DNA from 2 places in the Kitasatospora sp. NPDC089509 genome. Region 1 is predicted to be linked to the other one. Evidence: riboswitches for the same ligand, from Rfam matches in the RefSeq annotation. Region 1 holds a riboswitch; the other holds the start of a gene.
The links. A riboswitch is a leader RNA that binds a small molecule or an ion and turns the genes downstream of it on or off. The one in region 1 is predicted to bind magnesium.
Positions count from the first base shown of each region.

Region 2: another riboswitch for magnesium. It lies ahead of ACIP4P_RS18510 (NRAMP family divalent metal transporter); the one in region 1 lies ahead of ACIP4P_RS25780 (NRAMP family divalent metal transporter).

Region 1 is NZ_JBIVHS010000013.1:142,068-146,242, forward strand. It holds gene ACIP4P_RS25770 (FtsX-like permease family protein) at 1-1,119, opposite strand, end outside; gene ACIP4P_RS25775 (ABC transporter ATP-binding protein) at 1,116-1,916, opposite strand; M-box (ykoK) riboswitch at 2,055-2,231, shown strand; gene ACIP4P_RS25780 (NRAMP family divalent metal transporter) at 2,601-4,175, shown strand, end outside.
Region 2 is NZ_JBIVHS010000007.1:404,779-408,953, forward strand. It holds gene ACIP4P_RS18500 (FdhF/YdeP family oxidoreductase) at 1-514, shown strand, start outside; gene ACIP4P_RS18505 (YhgE/Pip domain-containing protein) at 518-1,846, opposite strand; M-box (ykoK) riboswitch at 2,056-2,233, shown strand; gene ACIP4P_RS18510 (NRAMP family divalent metal transporter) at 2,586-4,175, shown strand, end outside.

The DNA of each region.
Region 1 (4,175 bases):
GACGGCCGCCCCGGCCAGGCCGAGCACCAGCCCGCCGCCGAGCACCACCGCGCCGATGTGGCCGCGCCGGCCGCCCGCGGCGCCGAGCAGGGCGAGCTGGCGGCGGGAGCGGCGGGCACCGACCGCGAAGGCGGGCCCGGCGAGCAGGGCGACCTCCAGCAGGCCCATCCCGGTCACGGTGGCGACCACGACCTTGGTGCTGTTGCCGCCGGCGGGGTCGTGGTAGACGGCGGAGTCCCGGTAGTAGGGGACGGCCCGCTCCGACGGCGGGTCGAGCGCGACCGAGCGCGCGGTGAGGGTGTAGCCGTGGGCGTTGAACAGCTGGACCCGGTCCCAGTCGAGGGCGACCCCGCCCGGCAGGTGCACCAGCCAGGAGCCGTGCCCGCCCTGGGCCTGCTTGGCGCCGGGGTCCGCGGGGTCCGCGGCGGCGGCCAGCTGGTCGAGCAACTCGCCGGGCCTGGCGACGAGTTCGACCTTGCCGAGGTCGTCCGGGTGCTCCACCACACCGGTGATGGTGAAGGTGGTCCGCTCCAGCCCCTGGACGGTGGTGGTGCCGCCGAGCGGGAGCCCGGAGTGGTCCAGGAAGGCCTGGGTGGCGGCCAGTTCGTGCGGGGCGCCGGGCGCGCGGCCCTTGACCAGGTTCAGCCGGCCGTGCCAGACCGGGTCGCCGAGGTCGGCCTCGGTGGTGAGGGTGCGGACCAGTCCCTCGGGCGAGGTCGCGCCGGTCTCCGGTCCGCTCCGGACCGGGGTGAGCGTGCTGCCGGGCGGCAGCAGCGAGCCGATCAGGGTGGCCGGATCGGTGCTCGCGCCCTTCAGCTGCTCGGGCGTGGGCTGCTGTCCGGGCCGGGGCTGGGCGACGAAGGCACCGTCCTCGGCGACCGGGGCCTGTTCGACGCTCTGGCCCGGGCTGAGCGCGGTGACCAGGGCGTCCGCGCGGCCGACCACCCGCTCGACCCGTTCGCCCGGGGTCAGCTGCCCGCTGCGGTGGACCACGTCGGCGCCGGTGACCCCGAGCACGGGCAGCGCGATCATGGCCAGGATCAGGGCGCTGCGCCCCTTGGCCCGCAGCGCGTCGCGCCGGGCGATCCGCAGCGCGACCTTCCATGCTCCGATTCTCATCGGGCCGCCCCGTCCAGGTGGTTGGGCCGGTGGACGGCGGCCGCGCAGCCGCCGGAGCGGCGTCCGACGCTCTCCGAGGCGACCGCGCCGTCCCGCAGGTGGATCACCCGGTCCGCCCAACTGGCGTGCGCGGCCTCGTGGGTGACCATCATCGCGGCCGCCCCGGCGTCGCAGCGGGCGCGCAGGACGGCGAGCACGGCGTCGCCGGTGGCGGAGTCGAGCGCTCCGGTCGGCTCGTCGGCGAGGACGAGGCGGCGCTCGCCGATCAGGGCACGGGCGATGGCGACGCGCTGCTGCTGGCCGCCGGACATGTCGTCGGGGAAGCGGTCGGCGAGCTCACCGATGCCGAGCTCCTCCAGGGCGGCGAGGGCCTCGCGGCGGGCGGTGCGGCCGGAGACGCCGTCGAGCTCGCGCGGCAGGGCGATGTTCTCGGCGGCGGTGAGCGCCGGGATCAGGTTGTAGTCCTGGAAGACGTACCCGACGGAGCGTCGCCGCAGGTCGGCGAGCTTGCCCTTGCCGAGGCCGCCGAGCGCGACGCCCTCGACCAGCACCTGGCCCTCGCTGGGCAGGTCCAGCCCGCCGGCCAGGGTGAGCAGGGTCGACTTGCCGGAGCCGGACGGGCCCATCACGGCGACGAACTCGCCCGCGTGGACGGTCAGGTCGACCCCGCGCAGGGCGTTCACCTCGGCGGCGCCGCGGCCGTGCACCCGGGAGACCCCGGCCAGCTGCAGGACGGGCGCGGGCCGGCTCGGATCGATGTGGGACACAGTTCCCCCTCGTGAGCTGTTCAGCTGCATATGTCGGTGAACTATATATGCCGCCGGGGGATGCACAAGCCGTCCCGGATTCGGTCAAGGTTCTACAAAGGTGTCGACGATCAGCCGAAAAGGTGACATGGGGCGGCCGCGCCGGGGCTATGCTTTTCGAGGTTTGAAAAGGCACCTCGTTCGGTGAGGCGTCTTCACGGACACAGGCCACTGACCCGACGACGTCGAGAGACGCCCAGGTTCAGGACAGGTCTTCCCGAGTTAAGGGTTGACCCCAAGTGGCTTCCGGCCGATCCGGCTGGACACGCCGTGGAGTGCCAAAGCTCTGACGAGTTGGGGTGGACCGGTCTCTTGTGACCGGTGTGCTCCTTGCCGTGTCGTGATGCGGCGCACAGACGGTGCGCCCCCGACCGGGAGGAGGCGAGAGACATGGACTGTGATAGTCCGGGCCACAGTAGCCCCTACCCCCGCATGCTCTCGAACACCTCCGGCACGCGGTAACAACCTTCCCTGCGCGTTCACCCAGGCCTTCGTCGTGCGCTCAACCATGCCCCGACGCAAGCCGCCTGACGCACCGTCATGCCCGCACGGCCGCCGCCGCTCAGCGTCGCCGTACGGACCGGACGTCGTGTGCGTCCACATGCGCCCGCAGGGAGGATCGCTGCTGCGTGCCCCCTGTCGCCCCCTCCAGGAAGGGGGCAGGGAGGCCCCGCCATGACCAACGTGATGCTGGACCCGAAGGTTCCCGCCGCTCCCGCCGCGACCCGCTCCGCCGTCCTCGACGACGCCCACGTGGGCGACATCAAGGGCGCGCTCGGCACCATCAAGCTCGACGACGCCGCCCCCCGCGGACTCTCCGCCCGGCTCAAGACCCTGCTGGCGATCGTCGGCCCCGGCCTGATCGTCATGGTCGGCGACAACGACGCCGGCGCCTTCTCCACCTACGGCCAGGCCGGCCAGAACTACGGCACCCAGCTGCTGTGGACGCTGGCCCTGCTGATCCCGGTGCTGTACGTCAACCAGGAGATGGTGCTGCGCCTGGGCGCCGTCACCGGCGTCGGCCACGCCCGGCTGATCCTGGAGCGCTTCGGCAAGTTCTGGGGCGCCTTCAGCGTCATCGACCTCTTCCTGCTGAACGCCCTCACCCTGGTCACCGAGTTCATCGGCGTGACACTCGCGGCCGGATACCTCGGCCTGCCGAAGGTCGCCTCCGTCATCCTGGCGGCGGCGATCATCATCGCCTCGGCCTTCACCGGCTCCTTCCAGCGCTTCGAGCGGGTCGCCATTGCGCTCTGCGTCGGCTCACTGCTGCTGGTCCCGATCTACTTCATGGTCCACCCGAAGACCTCGCAGATGGCCCACGACTTCGTGGTCCCGCAGATGCCGGGCGGCTCCGGCCAGCTCGCCGCCGTGATGCTGGTCATCGTCTCCATCGTCGGCACCACCGTCGCCCCCTGGCAGCTGTTCTTCCAGCAGTCGTACGTCATCGACAAGCGGATCACCCCGCGTTTCATGAAGTACGAGAAGGTCGACCTGTGGATCGGCATCGCCATCGTGATCATCGGCGCCGCCGCGATGATCGGCTTCACCGCCGCGGCCTTCGCGGGCACCGACGGCTTCGGCCAGTTCTCCGACGCGGCCGCCGTGGCCAAGGGCCTGGAGGACAAGGCCGGCCACCTGGTGGGCGTGCTGTTCGCGATCGCCCTGCTGGACGCCTCGATCATCGGCGCCTTCGCCGTCTCGCTCTCCACCGCCTACGCCATCGGCGACGTCTTCGGCATCAAGCACTCGCTGCACCGCGGGGTCAAGGGCGCCAAGGGCTTCTACGCGGTCTACGCGGGCCTGGTGGTGGTCGCCGCGGCGATCACCCTGCTGTCCACCGACTACCTGCAGGGTCTGATGACCCAGTTCGTCCAGGTGCTGGCCGGGGTGCTGCTGCCCTCCGCCACCGTCTTCCTGCTGCTGCTCTGCAACGACAAGGCCGTGCTCGGCCCGTGGCGCAACGGTCCCAAGACCAACGCCTTCACCTCCGCGGTGGTCGGTGTGCTGGTGATGCTGTCGCTGATCCTGACCGCCGCCGTGGTCTGGCCGGACATCAGCTCGGACGCGATCCTGTGGATCATGGCCGGCTGCGGTGTGGCGGGCGTGCTGGTCGCCGGGTACTTCTTCGTGGCCGGCCGCACCGGCACCAAGGAGGACCCGATCGACCGCGCCGGTCGCGAGGAGTGGCGGATGCCCCCGCTGGAGACCCTGGAGCGGCCGGTCATGTCCACCGCCCGCAAGGTCGGC
Region 2 (4,175 bases), on a different contig from region 1:
CGAAGTGCTGGACGGCTTCGAGGACTTCAACCGCCGGGTGCGGCTGCCGCTGGGCTTCCGGATCAAGCAGCCGGCCCGCGAACTGGTCTTCCTCACCCGCACCGGCAAGGCGGAGTTCTCCGCCGCCCCGCTGCCCGACGTCGTCCCCGAACCGGGCACCCTGGCACTGGGCACGATGCGCTCGCACGACCAGTGGAACACCACCATCTACTCGGACGACGACCGTTACCGGGGCGTGAAGAACCTGCGGACGCTGGTCTTCCTGAACCGGGAGGACATGCGCGAGCGCGGCATCGCCGAGTTCGACCCGGTGGACGTCACCAGCACCGCCCGGGACGGCTCCACCCGCTCGGTGCACGGCTACCTGGCGATCCCGTACGACATCCCGCGCGGCTGCGCGGCCGGGTACATGCCGGAGCTGAACGTGCTGTGCGCGATCGGGGACCACAGCACCCAGAGCGACCAGCCGATCATGAAGCACCTGAAGGTGACGGTGACCAGGAGCCGGGCCTAGGGCCTAGTCCGTGGGCTGGGGCGTCCAGCGGTGCAGGCCCTTGCGGTCGTAGTAGCGGGTCATCCCGAAGCCGAAGGCCAGGGCCAGCACCACCCCGACCGCGATCATGGTCCAGCCGCGGGCCAGCCCGGCGTCCGAGCGGGCGTCGAAGAAGAGGATCGCCCGGATGCCGTCGCTCAGCTGGCGCATCGGCTCGAAGACGCCGAGGAAGCGGTAGAAGCCGGGCACCGCCTGCAGCGGGACGGTCGCCCCGGAGGAGGGCAGGGCCAGCGCGATGAAGACGAACATGGACACCAGCTGCCCGATCCCGCCGAACGCGGCGTTGATCGCCTGCACCCCGAGGCCGACGGCCAGGCTGGCGCAGTAGGCGAACAGCCACAGCAGCGCCTGGTGCGGGGCGTCCATGCCGAGGATGCCGGCCGTGCAGAGCAGCACCAGGGAGGTGGTGACCAGCATAATCCCGGCGGTCATCAGCATCTTGAGCAGCAGGGTCTGGGTGCGGCTGATCGGGACGGTGGGGCGGCGGGTGTGCCAGGGGCCGATCTCGCTGTCGCTGTAGCCCAGGGCGCCGTCGACGCCGTTGTGGATGATGTTGCCGCCGATGAAGCCGGTCAGGACGGCCAGCAGGGTGTAGTAGAAGGCGCTGAGGCCGAGGCCGCTGTGGCTGCCGATCGGGTGGCCGACCTGGGTGGCGACGGCGAACGGGTCGGCGAGCAGCAGCCGGGCGGTGGCACCGGTGTCGGGGGTCGGGGCCCCCTGGGCCTGGGCCTTCGGTGCCGGTACGGCGGCGAGGAGCTGCGCTCCGGCCGCGACCGAGGCCTGGTGGGCGGCGTTCTGGGCGATCTGGGCGGCCATCGAGGAGCCGAGGCTGCCCAGGCCGGGGTTGGTGAGGACGGTGAGGGTGGGGCGCCCGGTGGCGCCGCCGGTGACCAGCCGGCCGACGGCGGCGGTGAAGTCCGCGGGGACGAGCAGCGCGCCGTAGACCTTGCCGGAGGCGAGCAGGTCACGGGCGCCGGCCTCGTCGGTCTGCCGCCAGTTCACCGTCTCGCCCGGGGTGCCGGCGATCACGGCCCTGGTCAGCTCGGTGCCGAAGCCGGTCGGCCGGCCGGGCGGGGGCGGGCCCTGGTCCGCGTTCACCAGGGCGATCGGCAGCCGGTGCAGGTGCCCGGTCGGGTTGACGATGCCGCCCAGGTAGAGCAGCGAGAGCAGCACGGCCACCAGGGCGCACAGGATGCTCGGGAAGAGCCAGAGCTTGGGCTTCCGGGCGAGGGTCAGCGCCCTGGCCTGCGGGGGAACCTGCCGGGGAGCCTCCTGGGAGCCTGCGGTCGCCATGCCATCCCTCGGGTTCGGGCACGGGCGGATGCCGTGCGCTGCCGGTACGGCCGGTGCGGTGCCGCCGTCACGGCGGGAAGTCGTTCCGTGGTCACACGCCGGTCAAACCCGCGTCACCCGGGCGGGTGTCACGCGCGGAGAAAGGTAAAGGTTCTACCAAGTACGCAAGTAACGCTCTTCGCCGGGGCTATGCTTTTCGAGGTTTGAAGAAGGCACCTCGTTCGGTGAGGCTTCTTCACGGACACAGGCCACTGATCCGACGACGTCGAGAGACGCCCAGGGTTAGGACAGATCTTCCCGACCTAAGGGTTGATCCGAAGTGGCTTCCGGCCCGAGCGGGTTGGACACGCCGTGGAGTGCCAAAGCTCTGACGAGTTGGGGTGAACCGGTCGCCGTTCCGCGCGCCGGTGAACTCCTTGCCGTGTCGATGACACGCACCACGGGGTGCGTCGACCGGGAGGAGGCGAGAGACATGGATTGCAGTAGTCCGGGCCACAGTTGCCCCTGCCCCCGCTTGTCCTCGTACACCTCCGGCACGCGGTAACAACCTTCCCTGCGCGTTGACCTGACGACGCATCAGCACACAGCACCAGCACCACGCACGCGGCTTCGCCGTGCCCGCGCCCGTCCGCACGGGCCGGCACCACCGCGCGCCGATGCGCCGTGCCCGCACGCAGGGGGAATTGCTGCCGCGCGTCCCCAACCGCCCCTCCTGCCAGGGGTACCCGGGAGGAACGCCATGACCACCAACTCGACCCTCGACTCCAAGATCCCCGCACAGCGCACCGCCGTGCTGGACGACGCCCACGTCGGCGACATCAAAGGTGCGCTCGGCACCATCAAGCTCGATGACAACGCACCGCGCGAGGGACTGAGCGCGAGACTCAAGACCCTGATGGCGATCGTCGGCCCCGGCCTGATCGTCATGGTCGGCGACAACGACGCCGGCGCCTTCTCCACCTACGGCCAGGCCGGCCAGAACTACGGCACCCAGCTGCTGTGGACGCTGGCCCTGCTGATCCCGGTGCTGTACGTCAACCAGGAGATGGTGCTGCGCCTGGGCGCCGTCACCGGCGTCGGCCACGCCCGGCTGATCCTGGAGCGCTTCGGCAAGTTCTGGGGCGCCTTCAGCGTCATCGACCTCTTCCTGCTGAACGCCCTCACCCTGGTCACCGAGTTCATCGGCGTGACACTCGCGGCCGGATACCTCGGCCTGCCGAAGGTCGCCTCCGTCATCCTGGCGGCGGCGGTCATCATCGCCTCGGCCTTCACCGGCTCCTTCCGGCGCTTCGAGCGGGTCGCGGTGACGCTGTGTGTCGGCTCGCTGCTGCTGGTGCCGATCTACTTCATGGTCCACCCGAAGACCTCGCAGATGGCCCACGACTTCGTGGTCCCGCAGATGCCGGGCGCCTCGGGTGAGCTCGCCACCGTCATGCTGCTGATCGTCTCCATCGTCGGCACCACCGTCGCCCCGTGGCAGCTGTTCTTCCAGCAGTCGTACGTCATCGACAAGCGGATCACCCCGCGCTTCATGAAGTACGAGAAGGCCGACCTGTGGATCGGCATCGCCATCGTGATCATCGGCGCCTCCGCCATGATGGGCTTCTGCGCCGCCGCGTTCGCGGGCACCGACGGCTTCGGCCAGTTCTCCGACGCGGGCGCCATCGCCAAGGGCCTGGAGGACAAGGCCGGCCACGTGGTCGGCGTGCTGTTCGCGATCGCCCTGCTGGACGCCTCGATCATCGGCGCCTTCGCGGTCTCGCTCTCCACCGCCTACGCCATCGGCGACGTTTTCGGCATCAAGCACTCGCTGCACCGCGGGGTCAAGGGCGCCAAGGGCTTCTACGGCATCTACGCCGGCGTGGTCGTGGTGGCCGCCGCCATCACCCTGCTGTCCACCGACTACGCCCAGGGTCTGATGACCCAGTTCGTCCAGGTGCTGGCCGGGGTGCTGCTGCCCTCCGCCACCGTCTTCCTGCTGCTGCTCTGCAACGACAAGGCCGTGCTCGGCCCGTGGCGCAACGGTCCCAAGACCAACGCCTTCACCTCGCTGGTGGTCGGCGTGCTGGTGATGCTGTCGCTGATCCTGACCGCCGCCGTGGTCTGGCCGGACATCAGCTCGGACGCGCTGCTCTGGATCATGGCCGGCTGCGGCGTGGCCGGGGTCCTGGTCGCCGGGTACTTCTTCACCTTCGGCCGCAAGGGCACCAAGGAGGACCCGATCGACCGCACCGACCGGGAGAACTGGCGGATGCCCCCGCTGGAGACCCTGGAGCGGCCGGTCATGTCCACCGCGCGCAAGATCGGCATGGGCGCCCTGCGCTCCTAC